Regions from separate parts of the Alteromonas infernus genome, predicted to be linked through region 1. Evidence: predicted binding sites of a transcription regulator. Region 1 holds the regulator's gene; each other region holds the start of a gene.
The links. Region 1 encodes sigma-54, which starts transcription at its own class of promoters, with help from an activator protein. Its sites were predicted from a motif close to GTTGGCACGNNNNTNGNNT; they were not measured.
Positions count from the first base shown of each region.

Region 2: a site for sigma-54 is predicted at 1,865-1,883, ahead of ACX5J7_RS08010 (flagellar basal body rod protein FlgF). Genes of this name have one in related genera too.
Region 3: a site for sigma-54 is predicted at 1,709-1,727, ahead of ACX5J7_RS15460 (DUF1328 domain-containing protein). Genes of this name have one in related genera too.
Region 4: a site for sigma-54 is predicted at 1,658-1,676, ahead of fliE (flagellar hook-basal body complex protein FliE). Genes of this name have one in related genera too.

Region 1 covers NZ_CACSIG010000017.1:227,781-231,338, forward strand. The annotation lists gene rapZ (RNase adapter RapZ) at 1-473, opposite strand, end outside; gene ptsN (PTS IIA-like nitrogen regulatory protein PtsN) at 562-1,005, opposite strand; gene hpf (ribosome hibernation promoting factor) at 1,019-1,306, opposite strand; gene ACX5J7_RS04830 (RNA polymerase factor sigma-54) at 1,337-2,818, opposite strand; gene lptB (LPS export ABC transporter ATP-binding protein) at 2,892-3,558, opposite strand, start outside.
Region 2 covers NZ_CACSIG010000031.1:127,839-131,396, reverse strand. The annotation lists gene flgH (flagellar basal body L-ring protein FlgH) at 1-236, opposite strand, end outside; gene flgG (flagellar basal-body rod protein FlgG) at 248-1,036, opposite strand; gene ACX5J7_RS08010 (flagellar basal body rod protein FlgF) at 1,083-1,826, opposite strand; gene flgE (flagellar hook protein FlgE) at 2,053-3,438, opposite strand; gene ACX5J7_RS08000 (flagellar hook assembly protein FlgD) at 3,453-3,558, opposite strand, start outside.
Region 3 covers NZ_CACSIG010000063.1:44,133-47,690, forward strand. The annotation lists gene ACX5J7_RS15445 (DUF349 domain-containing protein) at 1-964, shown strand, start outside; gene ACX5J7_RS15450 (hypothetical protein) at 965-1,183, shown strand; gene ACX5J7_RS15455 (hypothetical protein) at 1,250-1,444, opposite strand; gene ACX5J7_RS15460 (DUF1328 domain-containing protein) at 1,490-1,666, opposite strand; gene yfbR (5'-deoxynucleotidase) at 1,923-2,576, shown strand; gene ACX5J7_RS15470 (CC0125/CC1285 family lipoprotein) at 2,612-3,187, opposite strand; gene ACX5J7_RS15475 (hypothetical protein) at 3,214-3,471, opposite strand; gene ACX5J7_RS15480 (hypothetical protein) at 3,531-3,558, opposite strand, start outside.
Region 4 covers NZ_CACSIG010000031.1:158,334-161,891, reverse strand. The annotation lists gene fliF (flagellar basal-body MS-ring/collar protein FliF) at 1-1,242, opposite strand, end outside; gene fliE (flagellar hook-basal body complex protein FliE) at 1,255-1,590, opposite strand; gene ACX5J7_RS08145 (sigma-54-dependent transcriptional regulator) at 1,836-3,173, opposite strand; gene ACX5J7_RS08140 (sensor histidine kinase) at 3,190-3,558, opposite strand, start outside.

The DNA of each region.
Region 1 (3,558 bases):
GAGCTTTTCTTACCCAGTATTCGCTCGCGTATCAACTCAGCAAGTTGGTGAATAGTCAGTTTGTCTGTATCTAAATATAAGTCTGCCCGTTCAGCGATAGGGGCTAGCAAGGCTGACTCTGCCCTTATGGCTTCAGATAGAGACTTATTGAGCTTCGCAAGGGGATGCAGACGTCGGGTTTCGCTGAAGCGTTTTACCAGCACATCATCGCTGGCATCGATATAGACAATGGTCATTGACCACGATGACGGAAGATAATCTAAAATTTCTACCAGATCATCAGGGTTTTTCGGCAAGTTACGCACATCAATGCTCACCGCCACTTGGTCGTATTCATCAACAACAGTGTGGGTTAGGGTAGGAAGTAGGTTTACAGGAATGTTGTCAACGCAGTAGTACCCTAAATCTTCCAATGCGCGAAGTGCGACAGACTTACCAGACCCCGAACGACCACTGATTATAATCAGCTTCACCTAACTTCTCCCAAATCTTCTGGTTTTATCGCATACGCTTTATTGTCTTAAGCGCCTTGGTCACGACCTCGCTAAGGCGCTTAAATCTTTAACTTAGTGCAGAAAGAATATCATCGCTTGTACTGGCACGACGTATCGCTTTAATCGTTTCTTTATCGCTTAGTTTACCGGCTACCGTGGCCAATGTTTGTAGATGGCCTTCGGTTTGCTCTTCAGGAACAAGTAACGCGAAAAATATATCTACCGGCTTTTCATCGAGCGCGTCAAAATTAATGGCTGGCGTACTGGTGACAACAATAGCTATCACCTTTTCTAAACCTGGCAAGCGCCCATGTGGTAACGCAATGCCATTGCCGATTCCTGTACTACCCATACGCTCTCGAGACATCAAACTATTAAGTACCGTTGCCTGATCGATGCTCTCGTTATTTTTGGCAGCGATATCTGCGATGATCTCAAGAATTCGCTTTTTACTATTACACTGAACCGCACACTCGGTGCGGTCCAGACTTACGATGGCTTGTATATCCATGCTTAATTAACTACTAATGTTTTTTCAGTTTTTCCTTATGCTTGATTACCTGCCGGTCGAGTTTATCAACCATGCTGTCAATCGCCGCATACATGTCGGTATTTTCTGAGGATGCGAATACTTCAGCGCCACTTAAATGAACGGTCGCTTCGGCTTTTTGATTTAATTTTTCAACGTTCAGGATGACATGCACATTAGAAATGTGATCAAAGTGACGTTCAAGTTTGCTGAACTTCGTATCGACATAATTACGCAAAGAGTCGGTGATTTCGACATGATGACCAGTAAGGTTGATTTGCATATTTCGTCTTCCTTATATTATTAAGCCCGTTTAAATGAGGCTTTTGCGTTGGTTCGACGGCGGGATCGACAACGATTCCCGGTACTTTGCTATTGTTCGCCGGGCAACTTTAATGCCTTGTTCGGCCAACAATGAAGCAATCTTGCTATCACTTAGCGGCTTGCTAGGCTTCTCAGCTGCCACTAATTTCTTGATCAATGCACGAATCGCGGTAGATGAACACTCACCACCAGACTCTGTTGCTACGTGGCTAGAGAAGAAGTATTTCAATTCAAATATACCACGTGGTGTATGCATATACTTTTGCGTTGTGACGCGTGAAATCGTTGATTCGTGCATATCTACCATTTCTGCTACATCGTTAAGCACCATAGGTTTCATCATTTCCGGGCCATGTTCAAAAAAGCCCATTTGCTGTTGCACAATACAGTTTGCCACCTTCATTAAGGTTTCGTTGCGAGATTCAAGGCTCTTAATGAACCACTTAGCCTCTTGCATGTGTGAGCGGATGAATTGTGAGTCGCTACTATTTTTGGCACGACGACTCATTGCAGCGTATTGTTGATTTACGCTCAACTTAGGCAGGCTGTCGGGGTTAAGCTCAACCACCCAACGGCCATTCTTTTTGGCGACCGAGACATCAGGAATAACGTACTCAGGCTCTTTAGTAACTAAAGCACTACCTGGGCGAGGATTCAAGGTTTGTAATAAACGCATTGCCTCGCGCAGCTGATCTTCCTTCAAGCGGCTCTTACGCATTAACGTGCGATAATCTTTACTGCTTAATAGGTCTGAATATTCTTCTATAAGCTGTTTGGCTTCGTTAAGCCATGGTGTGTCTTCTGAGAACTGGCGCAGTTGCACCATTAGACATTCCTGCGGCGAGCGGGAGCCCGAACCAATGGGGTCGAACATCTGAATACGCTTAAGTACGCATTCTATTTCGTCCATTTCTATAGGCTCTTCCATATCCTCAGAGTTTACCGCGTCAAGAATGTCTTCAAGGGTCACGGTTAAATAGCCAGACTCGTCAATAGAGTCGATAATTGCCGTAGCAATGGCGCGGTCAGTATCTGAGAAATGGGTCAATCGCATCTGCCACGACAAATGTTCCTGAATATCCTCGGTGGTTTCGCCTTGAAATATTTGTTCATCGTCATTTGAAGGACCTGGCGCTGGGGCCGATGACGCTGAATAGTATTCATCCCATGTGCTGTCGATAGGCAATTCATCGGGAAGGTCGTTTTTTTCTAACGCGTCACCCGCTTCCAATGTATCGCTAGACGCTGTCGCAGACGCTTCTGTCACGCTATCGTCGCTATCGATATTATTTTTTTCTACTTGCGGCTCGTCGTTACCTTCTTCAACTTCCAATAAAGGGTTTGAATCGAGGGCTTCTTGAATCTCCTGCTGAAGATCAAGCGTAGATAGCTGCAGCAGTTTTATCGCCTGCTGAAGCTGGGGTGTCATGGTAAGTTGTTGGCTAAATTTTAGCTGTAAAGATGGTTTCATCTACGTCTTATTTAAATGCTCTAAATTGAATACACCAGAGCGAAATTGAAAAATGACAATTCAGTTACACTAACTATAGCCTGAATTGTTCGCCTAGGTATACATCCCTTACTTTTTGATTACTTAAAACCTGTTCCGCTGTTCCTTGCGCGATAAGCTCGCCATGACTCACAATGTACGCTTTCTCACAAACATCCAATGTTTCTCGCACGTTATGGTCGGTGATAAGGATTCCAATACCCCTATCTCGAAGATGCTGTATTATCTTCTTTATATCATTAACTGATATTGGATCAACACCAGCAAACGGTTCGTCTAATAAAATAAATTGCGGATTAGCTGCTAGTGCGCGTGCTATTTCAACACGCCGTCGTTCACCACCGGACAAACTCATCCCTGTACTATTACGTATATGGTTAATATTAAATTCATCAAGTAGCGCGTCAGCTTCTTCTTCCTGCTGCTGTGAATTTAAATCTTTACGGGTTTGCAAAATGGCCATGATATTTTCATGTACCGTAAGCTTTCTGAAAATTGATGCCTCTTGCGGAAGGTAGCCAATTCCGCGGCGTGCACGCTCGTGCATGGGCTGATGAGTAAGCTCATTATCATCAATTTCAATCTTGCCTTTATCCAGGTTAACCAACCCCACAATCATATAAAATGTAGTGGTCTTACCAGCGCCGTTAGGCCCAAGTAAGCCAACAATTTGACCCGTCGAGACAGAAAGGCTGACGTCG
Region 2 (3,558 bases), on a different contig from region 1:
GTATTCTCGCTCAGGGTAACGGTAATGATATCCCCTACTCGTCTGGCAGTTACGTCAGAATATAGGTTATTAGCCAACCGTGAACGAAATAGAGAACCATCTTCCACTACCGTTTCACGCGGGTAATCTGGCACCACAGGGGCAAACGACGGGTCGTTGGCCTGAACCGGTGGTTCGCTGGTACTGGCGCAGCCGCCAAGTATAAGTAGTGCAGCAGATAAACCTAGAATACGCATGATGCTACCCATTAAAGTTGCTGAATAACCTGACCAAGCATTTGGTCAACCGATGAGATAACTTTTGAGTTCATCTCATACAAGCGTTGGCTTTCAATAAGATTAACCAATTCTTCAGTTACGTTTACGTTCGATGTTTCTAGCGTACCTTGAGAGATATAACCTAACCCTTGAAGTCCAGGTATACCCTGAATAGGCGCACCGCTTGACGCTGTCTCTACGAAAAGGTTCTGTCCCGTAGGCTGAAGACCCGTCGGGTTCACAAAATCAGAAATATTTAATTGCCCTAACACCTGAGGCTCTGCTTGTCCTCGAATACTTACGCTAATTTCACCATCTTGAGAGATAGTGATTTGCTGCGCATCTTCAGGCACGGCCACTTCAGGCTGTAGTAAAAAGCCAGCTCCTGAGGTAACAATTTGCCCTTGGTCGTTAAGTGAAAACTGACCATTACGTGAATAAGCGATAGTGCCGTCAGGCTGCAGTATTTCAAAATAACCACGGCCTTGAATTGACATATCCAACGCGTTTTCAGTGGTTAGTAAGTTACCTTGCGTGTGGGCTTTTTGAGTAGCCACCACTTTTGAACCTGAACCAAGCATAAGCCCAGAAGGAAGTTCGGTATCAGCTGAAGAGCGGCCGCCTGGCTGATTGATATTCTGATAAAGCAAATCTTCAAACACCGCGCGGTCTTTTTTAAAGCCTACGGTTGACGCATTTGCTAGGTTGTTAGACACCACTGCCACATCGGTCTGTGCGGCGTCTAGCCCGGTTTTACTTATCCACAATGCTGGATGCATGTTGACCTCCGACGTTGCTCATAAAGCAACGATATTTAAAATTCGTTTACAGGATGCGTAGCAACATGTTGCCACGTGTATCAAGCTCTTCAGCTTGTTTCATCACTTTCACTTGAAGCTCGTAATGACGCTGAAGGCTTATCATATCTACCATCTCTTCCACTGCATTAACGTTAGAGCCTTCAAGCATGCCAGACATTACTTTTACGTTGGCATTGGCTTGCGCTATTGAGCCATCTTCCATTCTAAACAAGCCGTCATTGCCGCGTTCCATGTCGGCGTAGTTTGGAGAAACTAACTTAAGACGCCCTACCTCCTCGATGACATTTGCGGGGGCGCCTAACTGTCTCATGGACAAGGTGCCGTCGGCGGCAATGTTAAGGTTATCTAAAGGTACCGGCAGAAAAATCGGCCCGTTGTCACCTAGCACCACACGATCGTGAATGTCTGTCAAAATTCCGTCATCGCCTAGCTTAAAGTTGCCGTCTCTAGAATACGCTTCCTGACCGTTTTCATCCTGTACAGCAAACCAGCCATCGCCTTGAATCGCCACGTCTAAATCTCGGTCAGTTTTTATCATTGGGCCCGATTCATAATTATTCGAAGGGCTCTCAGTCATAGAAAAGACGCGGGTCGGCAAGCCTTCGCCGTACGCCGGCATTGACCTTGCCTGCTCTAACTGAGCTCTAAAACCCGTGGTTTGTGCATTAGCTAGGTTATTAGCGCGAATGCCCGTTCCCAATAGGTCTTGGGATGCGCCACTTGCTGCAATGTAGAGAAGTTTATCCATGACTAACTTTTGACTCTGATTAAACCTTAAACAAGATTTTGCAAAGGCAGTGCCAATCTGTGGATATTTAACACAATTGAAATTTACGAAAGGTATTAGATTGAAATATATAGAAAAATAAAAAGGCCGCATTTGTGCGACCTTTACATTTTGTGGGCTTCTCAGGCGAATTTAAACGCCTGAAAATTGCCGCTTTATTGCCTCAACGCCGAAGCCTTGACCTTAATTATCGAATATTAAGGATAGTCTGGTTCAGTGAGTTGTTAACCTCGAGCGCTCGAGAGTTTGCCTGGAAGTTACGCTGAGCGATGATCATGTCGATTAGCTCAGTGGTCAGGTTAACGTTGGCTTGTTCAAGGGCCGAAGAGTTAATCTCACCGAAGGTACCGGTTGTTGCTTCGCCCGCTAGTGCTTCACCAGAAAGAATACTTTCTTTCCATTGCGTGCTGCTTTCTTGAGTTAAGCCTTGCTCATTTGAAAAACGAACAAGTGCAACGCGAACAATGGGTTCAGAAGTACCGTTAGAGAACGTGGCTCGTACTAGTCCGTCAGGGCCAATATCAATACCGGTAAGTCGGCCTACCGGCAAGCCGTCTTGTTCAAGTGATGTCACTTCGAACGCTGATGCGAACTGCGTTGGCTCGTTCGGCGTTGCATTATTAACGTCTAGATTAAAATCAATACTGATTTGCTGCGTAGGATCTGAGCCATTTGCAAGAATACCTGCGCCTAGCGCTTCAGTTTGCATTTTGAAGTCTAGCGTAGCAAGCCCATCAGGTGTTTCCATGCCAGCAAAGTCACCACCTTGGGAGAAAATCAGCTTAGATGCGGTTACTGCATTACCAGTGTTGCCACCAACACTGTTAACTGCGGTAGTTGGGTCTGTATCATTGCCAGCTGAGTCGGTCATGTCCACAAGCGTATCGTCCACGGCAGTAGCGACGTACCACTCATTGTCCACACCAGGGGTGGCATCTTTTATGAAGTAATACGTCATTACATGGCTATCACCCAATGAGTCGTAAACCGTAACCGAGGTTGCTGCATTGTAGGTTAGCGGATCTTCTGGATCGAAATCCTGGGGGTCTAGCGCCGCATCACCAGCAGGTAAGTTCATACGAATATCAACTTCTGTAGTTTGAGCAGGTGAGCCTGACGAGTCTGGTATACGTACTGGTTCCGTTGTACTTAGTGCAACGGATGCACTGGTGCCATCAGAGTTTACGGGGAAGCCTAATAGATTGTCGCCGTTGCTGTTTACAACGAAATTGTCGCTATCTAGCTTAAACTGACCAGCACGAGTGAATGAAAAGTCACGCGACGTAATTTCTGGTACTGTCGCAAAGAAACCGTTACCCGTAATCGCCAAGTCGAGTGACGTGTTGGTAAACTGAAGGCTACCTTGTGAGAATTGCTGTGCAACTTCTTGGGTTAGTACACCGTCACCTACTTTCGTTTTACCACCTGAGAGAAGCGATGCGGCATACACGTCACCGAATTCAGCACGTGATTCTTTAAAGCCAACTGTATTTACGTTTGCGATGTTGTTGGCGGTCACATCCAAATCTTTTTGTGCGGCTGAAACGCCACTCAGTGCAATATTAAAAGACATTATTGATTCTCCTGCTAACTGCCGATTTGAATGACGTCATCAAGATTGATACTGACATCACCATCCAAATTCAAAATTACGCCTTGGCCACTACCTGCCAAGCTTACACTTCCAACATGA
Region 3 (3,558 bases), on a different contig from region 1:
AGTGTTCGATAAAGCTGCGAAACAATGGCATAGCGCCGGTCAAGTTGAGCGCGAAATATACGAACCACTTAAACAAGAGTGGAAAGCGGTATCGTCGCCAATTCAAAGCAAAATACAGCAGTGGCAAAGTGGCAATCAAGCGCAAAAGCGCGCCTTGGTTGCACAGGCTCAGCAACTTGCTACGGAAGATGATGTGCATAGCGCTGCCGACAAATCACAGGGTTTACAGGCTCAGTGGAAGCAAATCGGGCATGCAGGCAGGCGAGAAGAAAGTAAGCTTTGGGCAGAGTTTAAAGCGGCAAATGACGCGGTTTTCGAGCGACTTAAGGCTGAGAGAAAAGTACAAAGTAACGCGTTTAATGCGCAAGTCGATGAGCTGCTTAGTAAAGTCGATAATATCGATATTAAGAGTGACAGCGCGGCTTTCGATGAGATAGTAAGCGAAATCAACGAACAACTTCGTGATTTACCTAAACCACAACGCAGTAAAGTGGAAAGAAAGTTAGAAGCCTTAGAGGCAAAACGTGTTTCGCTCGCGAAAAGCGCTCAATCTCAAGCTCGGGTACAAAAAGCACAAGCGCTTAGTTCATTACTTCTTCTTAACGTAGGGGAGGGCGGCACCGTTCGGGAAGGCGATGAAGAGACCTTACTTGAAACAGTGGGCAGACGGTGGTCAAGCCTTCTTAGGCAATCTGATGGTCATGCCAGCTGTCAGCACGATAGGCAGTGGCTAACGGTGGCGTTAGAAGTTGCTACAGATATGCCAAGTCCGGCCGCTGATGCATCAATACGTTCCAGCGTACAGTTACAAATGATGACGGCGAAATTAGAACAAGGGCAAGCCGCTACAGCGCCCGATATTTTGGCCGATTGGCTATCCTTTGATGTGCTGTGTGAAAAGGACAAACACTTGGCGCAACGGGTTGTTGCGGTTATTGATGCGTACCCAGAGGTGGTGGCTTAAATGGAAAACGCGGTTGAATATCATTTCGAGACAGAAATGTCCGCTTATCGATTTTTAAACACGGTTAAACATATTGATGCTGAAGGGCTAAAAGTGAAATTTGGGCGGTCAGATCATCACGTAAGCGTTAAATATCGCTACGTGGTAGGCGTGTTCGATTCCACACTGTCCACTCTTGATGATTTAGCCAGGGAGTTAGGCGGTGAAGAGGTGGCGTAACCGTTAGCCTTAACACAAACTAAAAGGGCCAGACATATGTCTGGCCCTTTGGCGATAAAGTGCTGATTAACAGTCTTTATCTTCAGCTTCTACGCCTTCTTTCACATCTTCACACGCGTCTTCAACGGCGTTACCTGCGTCGGTAACCATCTCGTCTAGCTCTTCGCCTGCGTCTTCTGCTTCACCATCGCCACATGCGGCTAGTGATAAAGCAAATGCTGATGCTACTAGTACTTTTGATAGATTTTTAAATGAAAACATATCCTTACTCCTTACTCCTTTTTCCTACTAAAATAATTATTACTTTTAGGCTTTTGGTGCTCTGCCACGAAGCGCGTTAGCGATAAGTGAGATTACTAGCAGCGCGATAAACACAAAGAATAAAAACTGTGCTATACCTGTTGCTGCACCAGCGATGCCTCCAAAACCAAAAACTGCTGCAATAATGGCGATGATAAAAAATGTGATTGCCCAACCTAACATAACTAAATCCTCGTATTGCTTCCGTTACTTTCACTATGAATAATGCTAGCTTCGTGCCGAGTTTGTATGTTTATGATATATATGACTAAATTTTAATTTGACCAATATTTGGTTTAGTTTATTTCCAATTATGGAAGTCACGATTACACGAAAAAATGCATTTTTTACAGGCTCGTGATCACCTATGGTATTAGCAGTGTGTTTGCTAAGGTGATAGGTTAGAAACGTCTAAGATGAAAGTGAAGGAAAAAAGTTTATGGCAGAAACACATTCTGCGTTTATCGGTCTTATGCAGCGCGCTCGCAATGTGAAACGGTGGCCGCTTATGGCACAATTCCAGGAAGAGATGTTATCAACCCACATATACGAAGCCTCCTTTGTGGCCCACATGCTTGGTGCGATAGCGTGCGATGTATTTAACGAAGACATCAACCCTGATAGGGTTGCGGCAATGGCTATCTTTCACGAGGGAAGTGAAATTGCAGGGATGAGTGATATACCTAGCCCGGTTAAATACCACGACCCGGAAACCACGGCTGCAATAAAAAAGCTAGAGCGTCGCTTTGAGCTAATGCTCATTAAGACTTTGCCCGAGGAATTACAGGCTAGATATATTCCGCTAATTGAGCAAAATAAAGATGACGATCACGTAACGCTAGCAAAAGCTGCCGATGTCTTATGCGCATATTTAAAGTGCGATTATGAACTGTCAAAATCAAATTCTGAGTTTTCTAACGCGATGAGAGAAATGGAAGTTCAGCTAAAGCGCTACCGCGAAAAGCTGCCCGCGGTAGACTATTTCTGTCAGGTCTTCTTAGAAGATGCAAAGGGTACGTTAGACGAGCAAACCAAGAGCCTAGAGTGGATAGAGCGCGCTAATACGCTTCACCTCACCTCAGATGACGCTTAGATGCCTAAAATGGAAAGGTCCGAGTATTTACCGGTTTAATTACTGCCTTTAGTCTCAAGCGGCTCAGCAAGCACTTCTTCTACAGTGAAGGCGTTTTTACCTAAGCTTGCCATATCATTTGCCATTTTAACGACGATGGTAAAATAAATATCGTTGATCTGTGTTTTTACCACGTCACTGGAATTAGGCACGGACATCGGCTGTGCCACTTCTTCACATCCGGACATGGTGCATTGTCTATCAATTTGAAATGTTGCCGGCTTTTCATTATTAGCCACAATTTCTCGTGCCAATACAGGCTTTTTATCTACGTTAGTTTTTACTATAGATAAATAGCTGTACCCCTGCTTTTGCGCAATTTGTGCAGCGCGATGGAGGGCGTATTGCTGAACTTTATCTGCAGGAGTTTTGTCTGTGGCCTTAAAGAGAACTTTGTATTCGCTGCCCGAAAGTTTCTCACTAGAGTATCCATAACCGGCTTTTGTGTTTGCCGATTTATAAGGGGTAGGCGCAGCGACTGGCGTCGATGAGCAACCTACTATTACAAGACTAAATGCTATACCAATACCAGCAAGCATCTTGCGACTTTTCGACGTAGGTTTTCCGGTCATCTCACGTACTCCTTAGATTATTTAGGTCATTGAAACAATGACAATAGCGCGGTTCTGCCTAGCGCCATCATGGCCTGATTGCGTTTTGCTTTAGGCTTAGCATCAACTGCACCTTTGTAACCGCCAAATGCAGCAATACCCAATAGCGTCTCGGGTTTGCCCATTAATAGCTTACATTGCCTTTTTGCTTGCGTAACTGCAACATCTGCATGATGCTTTTGCGAAAAGTAAGCATGCTCCTTTTCTGCGATGTCACGCATATTAGCCTTTAAAAAAATGTTCATCGTGGTTACCTTACGCTATTTTTGACAAAAAATATGAATTAGTTTGTAGCAAGGAGTAGCTAACCGAAAACTCGTCTCCACGTTTGT
Region 4 (3,558 bases), on a different contig from region 1:
TTGTAGAAGTCTTCGAATATTTAAGATTTCTTCTTGTTTACGCGGTGTAGGAGTCATTGCCCCGTCTTCGCCTGCTACCTGAGTATAGTCAACCGCTACAGAGACGCTAAGCCTTCTTATAACGCCCGTTTGCTTTTTAGTATGGCTAATGGTGGTATCAAGTTCGTAGTTGCGCGTTGACTCTTTTGCCGTGCGTCCAGGCATAGTTTGTTGACTACCGCCCACGGCGTTTTCTGGGATATTAGAATCCAGCGGAGGTTGATTTGATAATGCGCCAGGAATACCGCCAACACCGCCTCCTACGCTGTTTTCCTCTACAATCATCTCGCTTCGAACAGCCGGAAGGTCTGGGTTGTAGCTACGCTGGGTTTGTTCAATCGCAGTGAAATCCATCGCAACATCGGCTTGCGCCGTGTAGTTCCCAATACCCAGTACGGGTATTAATATAGCATCAATTTTTTCTAAGTACTCTTGCTCGCGCTGGCGCTCAATTTCGTATTCTTTTCTAGCACGAGCGCTCATCGAGTCTTGTGAGCCGGAATTTAGCAAGCGGCCGTTACTGTCGGTCACCGTCACCTTAGACGGCTCCATGTTTTGAACCGCTGATGCCACGATATCAACAACCGCATCAGCTTCTTCACCGGCGATTACTGCGCCACGCTTTGCGGTTAGCACCACAGTGGCTGACGCTTTTTTCTCTCTGCGTGCAAACACGTTTTCTTTGGGCATGGCGAGTAATACCCGCGCTTTTTGGATACTGGCAATATCTTCAATTGTCGCGGCGATTTGCTGCTCTCGGGCATGTTTAAGGCGCTCCATCTCTACCCGCTGGCTTACCCCAAAGCCCATGTCCTGCATGATAATGTCTGTGCCCGCATCAGAACTATTGGTTAATCCCTGACGGGTCATACCTAACCGAATATTTTGGAACTCATCGCTTCTCACATAAACCGTATTGCCTTCAAGCTTATATTCAATTTGATTCGCATCCATGTAATCAAGCGTCTCTATAAGCTCTTGAGTTTCCATTTTCGCGAGTGGACGATAATCAGGCTCTTGTGACCAAATCAGAATAAAAATAGCGATAGCCACACAAATAACGAGGACGACGACGAGCGCCATTTGACGCATCATGTCAGCGCTGCCTAGGGTGTCCATAAAGCCAGATTTATTCTCTGGCTCGTTGTCCACCGCTTGATTTTGGTCAGGAACCGTTAGGTTTGTACCTGTTGCTTCAGCCATAACCTACTCCACCTACACCGGCATGTTCATTATTGTTTTATAGGCTTCAAGTACTTTATTTCGTACCTGAACAGTTGCCTCAAAGGCAATGCCCGATTTTTCTTTAGTTAACATAACCTGCGCCAAACTTAGACTAGGGTCACCCATCTCAAAACGTTGCTGCACATCTTTTGACTCTAGCTGCATATTATTCACGCCATCAACCGCATTTTTTAGCATGGTCGAGAAGTCACTTGCAGAGGTATTGATCTCATTAAGCGATTGCTGTTGAGGTTCATTAACTTGAAGACGAGTTTGCCCGATCATATTTTGCATTTCTTGATACAAACTGTTGGCTTTAACGTCCATAACCACTCCTAGTGTTTCTTCATTTACCGGCAATGCGGCGGCGAATAGCGAATATATAAGAGTGATTTAGCAAAGGGCTTGCCAACTTTAAAAACCATTTAATTTCAAAAGCTTAACAATAATTTTTGGCGTACAGCCAAATTAATGACGTTGTACCACATAGGAGCAACAAAAAACCGCCGCCTTTTTAGTAGCAAAGGCGACGGGTAGGTTTGAGGGGAAGCAAGGGGTTACAGTATTTAACGTTATGCAGGTACTTCGATGCCGTCTTCACGCATTCGAGCAAGTTTATAACGCAACGTACGAGGGCTAATACCCAGCTTTTCAGCGACATCTTTACGCTTGCCGTTGCACGACACCAGTGTATCGAGAATAATTTGATGCTCTTGGTAACGCAGCTCTGAGCCTAGTCTGTTTTCGTCAGCCTGCTCTTGTACAGCTTCAACGGGCGCTGAGATATCTTCGTCAATCATGAGATCACTGGCGTCTATTTCGTTATTTTCACAAAGGATAAGCGCGCGTTGTACCACGTTTTCTAATTCGCGCACATTACCCGGCCAGCCGTACTGCGACAACTTGTTACGGGCAGCAGCACTCAGCCTTATTGAACCTAACCCTTGTGAACTGGCGTGGCGCTGCACAAGGTGTTCAGCAAGAGGAACAATATCGCCGGGGCGCTCACTTAAGGGTCGCCATTCAATTGGAAACACATTTAAGCGGTAATATAAGTCTTCTCTGAACTCACCTGCCTCTACCGCTTTTTTCAAATCTCTATTGCTTGTAGCGATAACGCGCACGTTTAGCTTAACCGTTTTGCGACCGCCAAGCCTTTCCACCTCACGCTCTTGCAGTACGCGAAGTAGTTTCGCCTGTAACGCCAGATCCATCTCGGTAATTTCATCGAGTAAAAGCGTACCGTCTTGGGCTTGTTCAAACTTACCCGGGCAAGCCTGAATAGCGCCGGTAAACGCCCCTTTTTCATAACCAAATAGCGTCGCCTCCAACATATTTTCTGGAATGGCAGCACAATTAATGGCCACAAAAGGCGCATCGCTGCGCGGTGACTGGTCGTGAATATAGCGGGATAACACTTCTTTACCTGAACCGCTAGGCCCCATCACCATTACCGTCGCTTCAGACTTTGCGACTTTTCGAGAGAGTTCAAGCAGCTTCAAGCTAGAGGGATCTGCGACGATTGGCGTGCGAGATTCGATTTTTTGTGCTGGTGCGTAGCGCCCTACAAGGTTTAGCAGCACTTCTGGTGCGAATGGCTTAGATAAATAATCAGTCGCACCGTCGCGCATTGCCTGCACCGCATCGTTAATAGTGGCGTAAGCGGTCATTAACAATACTGGCATATTCGGATATTTTGCTTTAATACTCTTAAGAAGCGTAAGGCCGCTCATTTCACCCATTTGGATATCGCTAACAACCAAGTCTATCGCTTGCATTGATAACATCATTAGCGCTTGTTCAGCACAGTCGGCTTCAACCACGTTGTAGTTGCCGAGTAAAAGCGTGTCTAAGAGTGCTTCGCGCAACCCCGCGTCATCTTCAACAATTAAGATAGTAGTTTTAGACATGATCCTCTCCTATGGCTTACGCAACATGGGTCAATGTATGTGATGATTGAGTACTCGCTTTGCATGGCAAAGAAACGCTAAAGCAAGCGCCGCCTTCAGGTGTATTAAATACACTAAGGGTACCGTTGTGCGCATTGACGACCGACTTAACCACCGCCAAACCAAGGCCGGTGCCGTTGTTTTTTGTGGTGAAAAATGGCTCAAATATTTTGTGTTTGAGGCCTTCAGGTACGCCTGGGCCTTTATCAGTTACAGCGATATTTAAACGATTTCCAGAGACCGAAGCGTCAACAGCCACAAGCTCACCTTTTGGTGTTACTTGGCTGGCGTTGTGAATAAGGTTTAATAGCGCACCTTGAAGTGCAGTAAGGTTGCCGGTTATCGA